4 regions of the Neobacillus sp. 204 genome follow, and region 2 is predicted to be linked to each of the others. Evidence: riboswitches for the same ligand, from Rfam matches in the RefSeq annotation. Region 2 holds a riboswitch; each other region holds the start of a gene.

Region 1 (3,315 bases), on a different contig from region 2:
CCATTTTAATCCATCCTCCCCTTTGTGTTGTTGGTTAGATTACTTTAAATAATTGGTTTGATTTGTACTCTAAAATGCGTAATTGATATCGAAATAAAAACTCGGATGCTTCAAGGATTTTTTTCGCCTCAAAAGCCGTTCTCCCCCATACAGTGATTCCATGGTTACGAATTAAGACGGCACCTGTATCTCCTGAAACATGTTCAGAAAATTTAGTCGCAAGTGTTGGGATATGGGCATAATTTCGAATGATGGGTATTTTTAAGACGGCGTCTTCTTCCCACAAATCAAATGCCTTGATTAGTTCTTGTCCTTTGAATGTAACCTCACCGTGATCACCATAAACTTCTGAGATAACATTATTATCAATAGTATGGACATGGAGACTGCAGCCAGCCTTCGTTTTTCGATAAATTTCAACATGAAGAAGTGTTTCTGCTGAGGGTTTTAAATGAGTTTCTTCAACTGGGTTACCAAATTTATCAACCAGTAAAAAATCTTCATCTGTACGCCTGCGCTTATCCTTACCACTAGCCGTCACCAAAAATTGAAGTGGATGTTCACTAACTTTAATCGCCAAATTTCCGCTTGTACCCATAAACCAGTCTCGGTCTGCTAGTTCATCCTTTACATCGGCTAATTCATTCCATCTTTCGTTTAGCATTTGAGTTCCCCCACCTCAATTCAATGTCATACCGTTACCTCAGGATTCCCCCATAGCTCTAATGCTAGTTTAAGTTCAGGATAGTTTTCAGCCCCTTCGGCCAATAACTTGCCTTGGAGATTTGTTTCTATCGCTTGTCGGAATGCAAGACCGCCGCCTCGGGCACCATCTGGATGGCCATGAATTCCACCGCCTGCGTTTATGACAGAATCGATACCAAAATCCCGAATCAATAAAGGCACCAAGCCTGGATGAATCCCAGCTGACGGAACAGGGAAGGACCTTTTAAAGCTATCTTTACCTGTTAATTCACTGGCAATTGAAAGTGCCTTCGTATTTTCTAATGCCACAGTCCCATAAGGAGATGGGAACAATGATAAATCAGCACCAGCATAACGGAGAAGTTTACCAAGCATTAATGAATGGGATAATCCAAACACCTGAGATGATGTAAATGCACCACTGACGGCTGGATGAGCCATTAGCGGTAAAGAGATTTCATTATCCTCTCTTAATTCCTGCAAAACATCTAACCCATAGGAAAAAACATTGAACAATAAGAGGTCAGCGCCAAGCTGAGCAGCCTTCCTTGCCTTATCCTTCAGGTGCGATGTTCTGCCTGTTAGGTTTATTGCATATAAAGTTCGGTGCCCGGTTTGATCATATACTTCTTGAAGTACTTTTTTTCCTTCAAGAATTCTTTTTTCAAATGGTGTTAATTGATTTTCGAATAGGATTTCATCATCCTTCACAAAATCAACACCACCCAGGGCTTGTTGTTTTAACTGCTCGACTAAAAACGTGAGGTCTTTCCCGAGTACGCCTTTAAAGATGCTCATTAATAGCGGTCGATTATAGACGTTTAATTTCTCCCGAAGACCTTCGATCCCAAATCTTGGACCTGGAAACTGACTCTTTAATCCCTCATCAAATTGCAAATCAAGTAATTTAATTTTTCCATCCAATGAAAGCTTACCGAAAACGGTGGTTAAGATGGCAGGGAGGTCGTTTGAAAAATTGAGCGTTGGATAGGCGATTTGGATTATTGATTGATCCTCTTTTTCTGATGGAAACTCTTCTACAGAGACGACTCTCCCTTTATGCTTGCGCAATTGGCTTTGCTCTAATTCAGGCAAGTTTGTCCATGAACCGACTGTTAGTCCAAGCGCAATTTCTTCAGCCTTCTTGTTCGGATTCTTTTCATTATGAAGTAAATATGTAGCAATAATTTCAGTCACTCCAGAACCACTTCCTTTTAATCAAACATAAAAAAACCTCTTCAGCAAAGAAGAGGTTAGCTGAAAACTAACATCTTCTCATCTATCAGCCTTGTTGCTGTAAGAATTAGCACCGTGCTTAACACTACGTATAAGTCGGTTGCCGGGCTTCATAGGGCTTTTCCCTCCGCCTGCTCTTGATAAGAAAACGATTCGTATTTTTATTAAATTATGATACTTTTTAACTTTAATTTGGATTATCGCAAGAAAAAAATAAATTGTCAATTAATTTTTTAGAATATTTCCAAACGACTAATTCTTTCGACAGCTTCAGCTAATCGGTCTTCACTTGATAGTAATCCTACCCGGACATAGCCCTCTCCAAATTCCCCAAATCCAATTCCAGGTGCAACCATAATATGCGCCTGTTCAAGGAGCAGATTAGCAAATTCCGCAGAGGAAAAACCTTCAGGAACCTTAAGCCACGCAAAAAAAGATCCCTTTGGAGCGCTGACATTCCAACCTAAGGAACGAAGACCATCAATCAATACATTCCTTCTTCGCTCATACAACTCATTTAGTTCTTTTACACATTCCTGAGAGCCCGTTAATGCCTCTCTTGCTGCCTCTTGAACGGCTCCAAATAAACTGACATACAAATGGTCCTGTAGGAGTTCAATCGCGGAAATGACGCTCTCATTTCCAATAGCAAAACCAACACGCCAGCCCGCCATATTAAACGTTTTAGATAATGTATAAATTTCAATTCCAACGTCCTTTGCGCCTTTGGCCTGTAAAAAACTCAAAGGTTTTTCACCGTCAAAACCAATGGACCCATAGGCAAAATCATGGACTATACAAATATCATTTTCACTCGCAAGTTTTACAGTTTCTTCAAAAAACTCACGAGTGGCCACAGCGCCAGTGGGATTATTAGGATAATTGAGGAACATGACCTTTGCTTCGGCTAAGACTTTCTCGTCTAATTCGCTATAATCTGGCAAAAAGTTTTTTTGCTCCTTTAACGGCATCATTACCATTTCTGCTTTGGCCAGTGCAACCCCTGACAAATAATCCGGGTAGCCTGGATCAGGTACGAGGATGGTATCTCCGGGATTTAATAAGCACTGGGGTATTTCAACAAGCCCAGCCTTCCCGCCAAACAAGATGGCCACTTCTTTATTCGGATCAATGGTTACTCCATATTCTCTTAAATAAAAATCAGCCACTGCCTGCTTTAAATAACTGTGTCCCTGAAAGGGAGAGTATTTGTGATTGATTGGATTTACTGCTGCTTCCTGAAGTTTGGCAACGATATGTGCGGGTGTTGGCTGATCAGGATTGCCCTGTCCTAGATTAATCACATCATACCCCTGTGAAATATACTCCCCGACTTTTTTAACAAGCGAAGCAAAAAACTGCTTCGGAAGACTG
Region 2 (3,315 bases):
TTTCTCTCTCTTCTTGAGGCATAGCTGCATGGGACATTTTTGCCGGATAGGAAAGAATCGATTCTACCGCTCCAAGGCTGACCGCAAAAACAGGTATTTCCACGTTTGCTAGAAAAGTTCGAAGCGCATCTTCGTTCGCCAATTCAAAGGATAAAACAGCTCCAGGACCTGCTGCTTGATTCTTCTGAATATGGAATTGCGGGTGACTTTCAAGCCCCGGATAATGGACCTTTTCAACAAGCGGATGTGCCTCTAAAAAATCTGCTAGTTTAATAGCCGAATTTTGAGATTGTTCCAATCGAACATGTAGTGTCTTGATTCCTCTTAAGACGAGCCAAGCATCTTGAACACCCAAAATGGCCCCAAAGCCATTTTGCAAAAATCCTAATCTTTTCGCCAGGTCTTCGTCATTAACGACTGCAAGTCCAGCAACCACATCACTGTGACCTGATAAAAATTTCGTCGCACTATGCAAGACAACATCTGCTCCTAACTCCAACGGCTTTTGGTGAGAAGGGGTGAGGAACGTGTTATCAACAAATGTTAACGCACCCGTCTCCTTAGCAAGATTGCTTATCGCCTGAATGTCCGTTACTTTCATCAAAGGATTCGATGGAGTTTCTACATAAAACGCTTTTGTATTCGATTGAATAGCTTGTTTTACTTCATCTAAATTCGTCATATCAACAAAAGTATGCTCAATTCCAAGCCTAGTAAGAACCTGAGTGACCATCCGAAATGTGCCGCCATAGACATCTTCAGTTATAACAATATGGTCTCCAGAGGAAAGCAGAAGGAAGGCCGTCGAGATGGCAGCCATACCGGATGAGAAGGCAAATCCCTTAATACCGCCCTCAAGCTCAGCAATGACATCTTCAAGTGCTTCCCTGGTAGGATTTAAACTACGGCCATAATCATACTTGCCAAACTGATCGAAGTCCGATTGGTGGAAGGTTGATGCATGCTGGATCGGTACACTAACAGCTCCTGTTGTGGGATCTATTTTATGCTTATTATGAAGGAGTCTGGTTTCAAAGGTATATTCAGCGTGTGACATTATGCAATCACTCCTTCCTGAACTTTAGCGAACGCGTTTTGTAAATCTTCAATAATATCTTGTGAATCTTCAATTCCAACAGAGAAGCGTAATAAACGATTGCAAACGCCGGCTTGAATGCGAATCTCTTCTGGGATATCCATATGTGTTTGAGTTGCTGGGTAAGTAATGAAGCTTTCCGTTCCACCTAAGCTTTCCGCAAAACTGATTAAATTTAAATTCTGTAAAAATGGATTTACCCAAGCTTCTTCTTTTATTCTAAAAGAAACCATCCCGCCACGTCCCGGGTATAGGACATCTGTTACGGCATCATGCTGAGCAAGGAATTCGACAATCGCCTTTGCATTTTTTTCATGGCGTTCCATCCGTAGTGACAATGTTTTCATTCCGCGCATTAATAGCCACGAATCGAATGGACTTAGTACAGCGCCTGCCCCATTGTGATAAAGAGCGAGGGATTCACATAATTTTTCGCCTTTAGCAACAATGAGTCCAGCCAGAACGTCATTATGGCCTCCTAAATATTTCGTAGCACTGTGGATGACGATATCCGCTCCAAGTACAATTGGCTGCTGCAAAAGTGGAGTATAGAAGGTATTATCAACAATCAGCAATATTCCGTGACGCTTCGCAATTTCTGAAACCGCGGCAATATCTGATTGCTGCATGAGGGGATTGGTGGGAGTCTCAAGAAAGATTGCTTTGGTTTGAGGAGTAATCTTACTTTCAATCTCATCCGGACAACACGTGTTGACATATTGACACTTTAGGCCCCATTTTTTATAGCCTTGCTCTAATAAGCGATACGTACCTCCATAAAGATCCTCACTTACTAACCATTCATCACCAGATTGAAATAATGAAAGGATTGTAAAAATGGCTGCCATCCCTGAACTGCACGCAAATCCTCTGTCGCCACACTCCAAATCAGCGATGGTTTGTTCAAGGATCTGACGTGTGGGATTTCCTGTTCGGGTATAGTCAAATCCCGTTGATTGTCCAATTCCTCCATGTCGATAAGCTGTTGAAAAGTAAATAGGCGGATTAACGGTTCCTGTTGTTGTCTCGCTGCGGTTTCCAATTTGGGCAAGTTTCGTATCAATTTTGTACATGTCGACCACTCCTTGTTTAGTAAATTAATAAATAAAAAAAGCCTTTTTCTATAAGAAGAAGGCTTTTGTAAGTACGACCAAAAAGTCATTCTTCTTATCTTGCAAATTAACTGATAATTTGCAGGACTTAGCACCTTTTCAATGGACATGCCACTGATGGTTGCTGAGGTGTCGCAGGGCCATTCCCTCAACCTCTCTTGATAAGAAAATTAATATTTAGATTATTTATAAAATTTACTACAAATTGGGGGGAGTGTCAATTTATTTTATAAATAAATCAGTTTATGTCTATTTTTGTTCTTAATAAATAACTTACAAAAGTATTAGGCTGAAGTTTTTAATAGCAAAAGTGGATAATTGAAACTTTTTGAAATAGATTTGAGTAATTTTACTAGGATTGGCAAATATACTTCAATTATCACTATAAAACGCCAAATACGATGTTGTTAGGAGAAAATTATGAGTAGAAGAAGTAAAATAATATATTTTTCAGCCATTTTTTTTATTGGAGCCCTTCTTTTTTTGTTTAAGGCAGTAGAAAACATAACCATGAATAATAAAGACTACTCATATGTGAATGTGGATGAATTTGGTGCTAATGGTGAAGATTCGAAAGACGATTTCCAATCCATACAGGAAGCAATAAATCATAGCTATGATTCGAAAATTGGAAAGGTAAAGTTTAGTGGAAATAAGTCTTATATCCTAAAGAAAGGAATAGTTATAAAAGAGGGGGTTGAATTAGAATTTGGTCAAAATACAAGGCTAAGAATAGAAGGGAGTTTCCGAGCAATTGAAGTGAAAAAAAATGCATCGATCTCAAATGGAATTATTGAAATTATGGATCCTGACTTTGAATCAGATGTAATTTATTTAGACGGCATTCAAAAAATTTGGTCATGGGATAGAACCCGAATTAAAAATGTTACAATCTTAAACACTAGCGGTTCACATAAGGGTACAGGTCTTCATCTTTATGCTGGCGGCCCAGGTCATTTCATTAGTTTTGTAAATTTTACTGATTTGAGAATTGCAGGATTTCATACCGGTGTCAAATTGGAAGCTGATAAGCCAAAGGAAAGTCATAAATATAGCTTTATTAATGGCAATCGATTTATAAATTTAACATTGGATGATTGTATAAGC
Region 3 (3,315 bases), on a different contig from region 2:
CGAGTCCTTTTCGAGGGCTCTCTTGTTAGGGTTAAGGAGGAGCACGATATGTCGAAGTTATGGGGCGGCCGTTTTACAAAAGAAACCAATAAGCTAGTTGAGGAATTCACAGCCTCAATTTCTTTTGACCAAAAGCTTGCTAAGGAAGATATCGCTGGAAGCCTCGCCCATGTGCAAATGCTGGGTGAGTGCGGCATCATTCCAATGGAGGATGCCGGGAAAATTAAGGATGGCCTTCTCTCTATTAAAAAGCTGGTGGATACCAATGAAGTTGAATTTTTAGTAGAAGATGAAGATATTCATATGAATATTGAAAAGCTATTAATTGAAAAAATCGGTCCAGTCGGTGGAAAGCTTCATACTGGGCGAAGCCGTAATGACCAGGTTGCCACCGACATGCATCTGTATTTAAGAACAAAAACGACCGAGCTTATTAAATTATTAGAGGATGTCCAACAAGCATTAGTCGAGCAGGCGAAAGAGAATGTCCAAACATTAATTCCTGGATATACACACTTGCAGCGGGCTCAGCCTGTGTCCTTTGCCCATCATTTAATGGCCTATTTTTGGATGTTTGAACGTGATAAAGAGAGATTGATTGATAGTTTGAAGCGCATCAATTGGCTTCCGCTTGGTTCAGGGGCATTGGCAGGAACAACTTTTCCAATTAACCGTGAACGTGTGGCTGAATTGTTGGGGTTTGAAACGGTTTATCCTAACAGTATGGACGCTGTTAGTGATCGCGACTTTATTCTTGAATTTTTATCAATAGGTTCCATTATCATGACCCATATATCCAGATTATCGGAAGAACTTGTGATTTGGTCAAGCCAGGAGTTTCAATTCGTGGAGTTAGACGATTCATTTTGCACAGGTTCAAGTATTATGCCGCAAAAGAAAAATCCAGATGTTCCTGAGCTGTTACGTGGAAAAACAGGCAGGACTTATGGCAATTTAATCGGCTTATTGACCGTTCTCAAGGGTTTGCCACTCGCCTACAACAAGGATTTACAAGAAGATAAAGAAGGTATGTTTGATACGGTTGAAACCCTTGAAGGTTCTTTAATGTTATTAGCGCCGATGATCGAAACAATGACTGTTAATAAAGATGTGATGCGTAAGGCAATTAACAATGACTTTTCAAATGCTACGGATATTGCCGATTACTTGGTGAGAAAAGGACTGCCCTTCCGTGATGCACATGAAGTTATCGGAAAAATCGTGTTATATGCAATCCAGTCTAACAAATTTTTGCTGGATTTGAGTTTCGAAGAATATCAAAGCTTTAACCCATTATTTGAGGAAGATATTTATGTGGTATTGGCTCCCGAGCATGTGGTTAGTGTTAGAAATAGCTTTGGGGGAACGGCTCCAGAGCAAGTTGAGAAGCAAATCAAGCTAGCTGAGGGAAAACTGCAGCGATAAATATGAATTTTTTCAGGCTCGCCATTTGGCGGGCTTAAATTTTGAGATTTATTCACTCGTAATAAAAAGAAATTTCAAATAATATTGACAACTACAAAGGATTCCACTAGAATTCTTTTTATAACTTGGAAATTGAATGAAACAAATACATAAAACTCTTATCCAGAGCGGCGGAGGGACTAGGCCCGATGAAGCCCGGCAACCATCAAGGTAATACTTGAAAAGGTGCTAATTCCTGCAGGTTATTTAACCTGGCAGATAAGAGGAGGAAACTAACCCTCTTCTTATGAAGAGGGTTTTTCGTATTTATATGTTTGTAAAACTACATTTGGTCATATCTAATATTAATTGAAGGGTGGATAAACATGTCTGTAATTAAAGTGGCAATTCTAGGTTTTGGAACAGTTGGGGAAGGTGTTTATAAAACAATTCAATCTCATACAGAAGAGCTTGAGGGAGTGTTAGGGAGAAAGGTCGAGGTTGCAGCTGTACTCATTAGAAATAAGCAGAAAAAGAGAAATATTGATGAAGATGTTTTAATCACCTCAGATTTCGATGAAATTTTAGACCTTCCTCAACTTGATGTGATTGTTGAAGCAATCGTCGACAAAGAACCGCCCTTTACATTTCTAAAACAAGCAATTCAAAAAGGCTGCCACGTCATTACAGCAAATAAAGAAATGTTTGCACACCACGGGAATGAGCTGCTCCGGTTAGCAGAGAAGCATAATGTTTCAGTGGGTTACGAAGCGACAGTTGCAGGCGGTATACCTGTTATTCAAACTTTAAGACAGTTATTAAATGTTAATCGTGTTCGTCACATCCAAGGAATTCTAAATGGGACATCGAATTTCATCCTAACGGAAATGCGTGAGAAAAAGCATTCCTTTTCAGCCGCTCTGAGTTTAGCGCAAGCAAAGGGTTTTGCCGAAGCGGATCCAACCAACGATGTAGAAGGTTATGATGCGTTTTATAAAACAATGATTCTTAGCAGAATTGCTTTTGGAGAGGAACCAAATTGGGAAGAGGTTGGACGGGAAGGGATTACCTCGATTACAAGTGAATTAATCGAGTCAGCTGAAAAACATGGTTTAAGGTTTAAACATATTGCAAGTATTTGTATGGAAGGTGGTCAAATTAACGCAACAGTTAGACCAGCCCTTGTTGGAAAGTCTCATCCTTTTTATTCTATTGAAGGCGTAGAAAATGCAGTAAATGTTAATTCAGATATTGTAGGAAGTATTACTTTACAAGGTCCAGGTGCTGGAATGTTTCCAACTGCAAGTGCAGTGATCGAAGATCTAGTCTATGTCTGTCAAAATCAGTCGACAAATAAGAATTATAAAAAAACGATTTCAGTTAATTATGGAGATAAAGAGGGAAATGGAGACGAATTATGGTTCATTCAAGGTCTTTCAAAGGATTATAAAAACCCTCTAATAACTTGGATTGCTCAATCTACTGATGATACAGCCGTTATCCAGACAACTAGGGAGGAAAGAGAAAAGTTAATTAATCAGCAGAAGGTAACAAGTTGCTTCCAAATATTAGGTGAATATGAGAAGTTGGGCAACAATAAAGAAGTTACTCTTGCTGTCCTGTAATAAAAAAAATTATAGCCATTATTCCAAAAAGAGCATGTAAGTGCTCTTTTTTTTATGAAATTTACGCGCTCTCAATAATAACTGGGGATAAGTTTAGTCAAAATCAAAAGCTATTCATATTGTGTAAAAGCTTAACCAAAATGGACTAGTCATTTTTAAATGAAAATTGAAGAGGTGCGTCATGTTAGGGAATAGCTTGAATGGACGATTATTAACGAATCTGAAAAATACATTTACCTTTGAGTTTTGGGTTATGCCTGAAAGCGATCATACTATTGATCAACAA
Region 4 (3,315 bases), on a different contig from region 2:
AACGGATGCGGCAACCAATGGCTTAGGTCGATTGGTTTGTGTATTTTCCTGCCAAAAATCATCTCTTGCTTTTCTCGCAAGTAACACAGTTTTCTTAATTAGTTCTAAAGCTTCTTTCTCTTGAATACCACGCTTGGAAAAACCGTCAATGGTTGCTTGGTAGCTTGACGTTATGGCGCAGTCCGCTCCAGCATGAAAATAGTCAGAATGAACCTGATAAATCAATTCTGGATTTTCAAGTAATACACGTGCAGACCAGAGGGGATCGTCCAAATTACACCCATGCGACTCAAGCTCTGTGGCTAAAGCTCCGTCCAGCAGCATAATAGAATGTTCGGATAAAATAGCCTTAATAGGGTTGATTTTGATGGACATAGTCTGCTCCTCTTTTCTTCTTTAAACTTTGTGTTAGATAATAACTTCCATAGCAAAACAATATAAATGGTATGCCGCAATAAAGTGCAATTCGTTGTGTCGGATCAAAGGCTATGCCAATACAAGAAGCAAGACAGAGTATAAAAGAAGCGATTGGTACCAAAGGATAGAATGGTGTACGATAAACCAAGTCCTTTACGGAATTTCCTTCTTTAATATATTGTCTGCGAAATAAAAACTGTGAAGCACTAATACTTATCCAAACGACCACCACAGCTAGGCCCGAAATGGATACAAGTACGATATACACTGTATCTGGTGCAATAATACTTGAGAACAAAGCTAAACCACCGCCAAGCATACTGAAAATGACTGCATTTATTGGAACACCTTGTTTTGTTAATTTTGTAAAAATTGGTGAGATCGTATTCTTATCTGCAAGTGACCAAAGCATTCTTGAAGAGGCATAAAGACCTGAGTTTGCAGCCGATAGAATGGCTGTTAAAATGACAAAGTTCATCATATCAGCTGCATATGGGACTCCAATTTGTTCAAGAACGGCAACAAAGGGGCTCTCTAATACTCCTGCATCGGAAGTAGGCAATAACGCAGATAATACAACAATTGTTCCTACAAAAAAGATAATCAATCTCCACAATGTTGTCCGAATGGCCTTTGGTATCGTTTTTTCCGGATCTGCTGTTTCCCCCGCTGCAACTCCTATTAATTCCGTTCCTGAAAAAGCAAAGTTAACCGCAAGCATGGTCATGACAATCGCAAAAGCACCATTTGGAAATAAACCTGCACTTGTAAAATTAGAGAAGAACGGTGCCGATTCGGAATGGGTCATCGGAACAAAACCTACCATTGCCGCTGCTCCTACACCAATAAACAGAACGATCGCTATGACCTTTATAGACGCGAACCAGAATTCAGATTCAGCGAAAAACCTAACCGTCAGTATATTTAAGACAAAAACCAAAATAGCAAACAGCAAACTCCAAATCCAGACATTAACGGATGGAAACCATCGCTGCATTAATAATCCTGCAGCCGTAAATTCAGAACCTAAAGCAACCGTCCAAGTTAGCCAGTACAACCAAGCAACGGTATACCCCGTCCCTGGTCCAATATATTTAGTCGCATAACTGTGAAAGGCACCCGTTTCAGGCATATGTACGGAAAGCTCTCCTAAACATAGCATGACGAGATAAACCACTAGTGCACCAATCAGATAGGACAGAATGGTCCCAAACGGGCCAGCTTGTTGAATCGTGTAACCCGAACTTAAGAATAATCCTGTTCCAATCACCCCGCCGAGCGATAGCATGACTAAATGTCGTGTTTGCATTTGTCTTTGAAATTTTTGCTTGCTTTTCTTTTCCATCATAGTCTCCTTTTCCAACATCCAGAAAAAACAAAAAACGCACTCTGATAAATGAGTGCGTTACTGATCAATAATAACGTAAGCTCTTATCTATCAAGGGATCACACCCGATGGAATTAGCACAGTGTCATATTAGACCTGCTGCTGAGGTTTCATAGGGCCAGTCCCTCCACCTCTCTGGATAAGAAATATTTTTTTATAACTCTACCAATCTATGAAATATCTGTCAATCTATTTCTGAGTTTTTAAAATTTTAAAACCCTTACAAACAAAAAATATTATAATGGCTGTTATAAAAAAAAAATCTCTCCTTATAAGATTTTTCTGCAAGGAGAGACTCTATTTAAATAGTAACAATACTATTTGTTTCTGCTGCTTCTATAATCCCTAAAATGACTTTAAGAGAAGATAATGCATTGTCGCCTGTTACAAGTGGAGCATGATCAAGATGTACACATTCAATAAAGGCATCGATTACACCACTGTTCTTCCTGAGCGTTCCTTTTTAAAGAACCACGTTGAGTTTGTTTTTTTTACACCCCATTGCTCTGGTCCAGAGTGTCCAAACGTCGTTCTAAAAGTAAGTACTTTTCCAAGCTCTCCATTCTGTATGATTTCTTTAGCCTTTTGATGGGCACCAGTAAACCGTTGATTATGATCCACCATTAATTTTTTTCCAGATTCCATTTGGGCATCGACTAAGTGGCGGGTCTTTTTGAACAAGAAACAAGAAGACACACCCATAAAAGGGATGAAATGACAGTAATTTGAATGAAGAAGAATAAAAATTTACAAACTCTTTATAAACATTGTGAGAGTTTCTAATCTTTGCAAATTGTTTATTTGCTAAAATAGAAATGTTTCAAACTAAAGAAAAAAGGTGGCTAAGAGATGTCCAAGAATTTATTTAGAAGAATTTCCTTACTGATTTTTGCAGCAGTATTAACGTTTAATTTTGTCCCAGACGTTAATAACAAGGTTAGTGCAGTAACCTATGATTCTGAAACAGTATCCTTCGGTCCAGGTCAAGCGGTAAACCTGGTGGACGCACTAATTACGGAGGTTAATAAGGCAACTTCCACAATTGATGGAGCATTTTATGAAATCCGTTATCAGCCATTTGTTGACGCACTTATTCAAGCAAAGAACCGCGGAGTAGCGATTCGCATTGTAACCGATTCAGATTACATTTCCAACACCTTTACACAGCAACTCATCAATGCGGGCATTTCTGTAAAAGGAGACAACCGATCTGCATTAATGCATAACAAATATGCCATTATTGATGGAAAAGAAGTTTGGATGGGTTCAACTAATGTTACCGATACCTGCAATGCTAATAACTATAATAATACAATCCTATGGAATTCTTCTTCTCTTGCATCTATCTATAAAACTGATTTTGAAGAAATGTTTGTATACAACCAATTTACAAAGACTGCTTCTCCTTCCACAATAAGCTCGCAAAAGGTGACCGTTTCAACCTCAACGGCAAATATACCTGTGGAAGTTTATTTTGCTCCTGAAGACAATCCGATTACTTCTATTATCGA

The links. Region 2 has a riboswitch for S-adenosylmethionine ahead of ACJ004_RS10825 (methionine biosynthesis PLP-dependent protein). Riboswitches for the same ligand answer to the same signal wherever they lie in the genome.
Region 1: another riboswitch for S-adenosylmethionine. It lies ahead of mtnW (2,3-diketo-5-methylthiopentyl-1-phosphate enolase); the one in region 2 lies ahead of ACJ004_RS10825 (methionine biosynthesis PLP-dependent protein).
Region 3: another riboswitch for S-adenosylmethionine. It lies ahead of ACJ004_RS07400 (homoserine dehydrogenase); the one in region 2 lies ahead of ACJ004_RS10825 (methionine biosynthesis PLP-dependent protein).
Region 4: another riboswitch for S-adenosylmethionine. It lies ahead of mmuP (S-methylmethionine permease); the one in region 2 lies ahead of ACJ004_RS10825 (methionine biosynthesis PLP-dependent protein).

What each region holds. Positions count from the first base shown of each region.
Region 1 covers NZ_JBJORY010000001.1:308,310-311,624, reverse strand. The annotation lists gene ACJ004_RS01595 (1,2-dihydroxy-3-keto-5-methylthiopentene dioxygenase) at 1-4, opposite strand, end outside; gene ACJ004_RS01590 (methylthioribulose 1-phosphate dehydratase) at 35-664, opposite strand; gene mtnW (2,3-diketo-5-methylthiopentyl-1-phosphate enolase) at 691-1,902, opposite strand; SAM riboswitch class I at 1,978-2,088, opposite strand; gene ACJ004_RS01580 (pyridoxal phosphate-dependent aminotransferase) at 2,175-3,315, opposite strand, start outside.
Region 2 covers NZ_JBJORY010000004.1:287,579-290,893, forward strand. The annotation lists gene metC (cystathionine beta-lyase) at 1-1,057, opposite strand, end outside; gene ACJ004_RS10825 (methionine biosynthesis PLP-dependent protein) at 1,057-2,169, opposite strand; SAM riboswitch class I at 2,261-2,376, opposite strand; gene ACJ004_RS10830 (pectate lyase family protein) at 2,629-3,315, shown strand, end outside.
Region 3 covers NZ_JBJORY010000003.1:28,737-32,051, reverse strand. The annotation lists gene argH (argininosuccinate lyase) at 49-1,425, shown strand; SAM riboswitch class I at 1,581-1,690, shown strand; gene ACJ004_RS07400 (homoserine dehydrogenase) at 1,791-3,029, shown strand; gene ACJ004_RS07395 (glycosyltransferase) at 3,211-3,315, shown strand, end outside.
Region 4 covers NZ_JBJORY010000015.1:50,308-53,622, reverse strand. The annotation lists gene mmuM (homocysteine S-methyltransferase) at 1-375, opposite strand, end outside; gene mmuP (S-methylmethionine permease) at 350-1,762, opposite strand; SAM riboswitch class I at 1,846-1,950, opposite strand; partial or broken gene ACJ004_RS24780 (Gfo/Idh/MocA family protein) at 2,255-2,455, opposite strand; gene ACJ004_RS24775 (phospholipase D-like domain-containing protein) at 2,654-3,315, shown strand, end outside.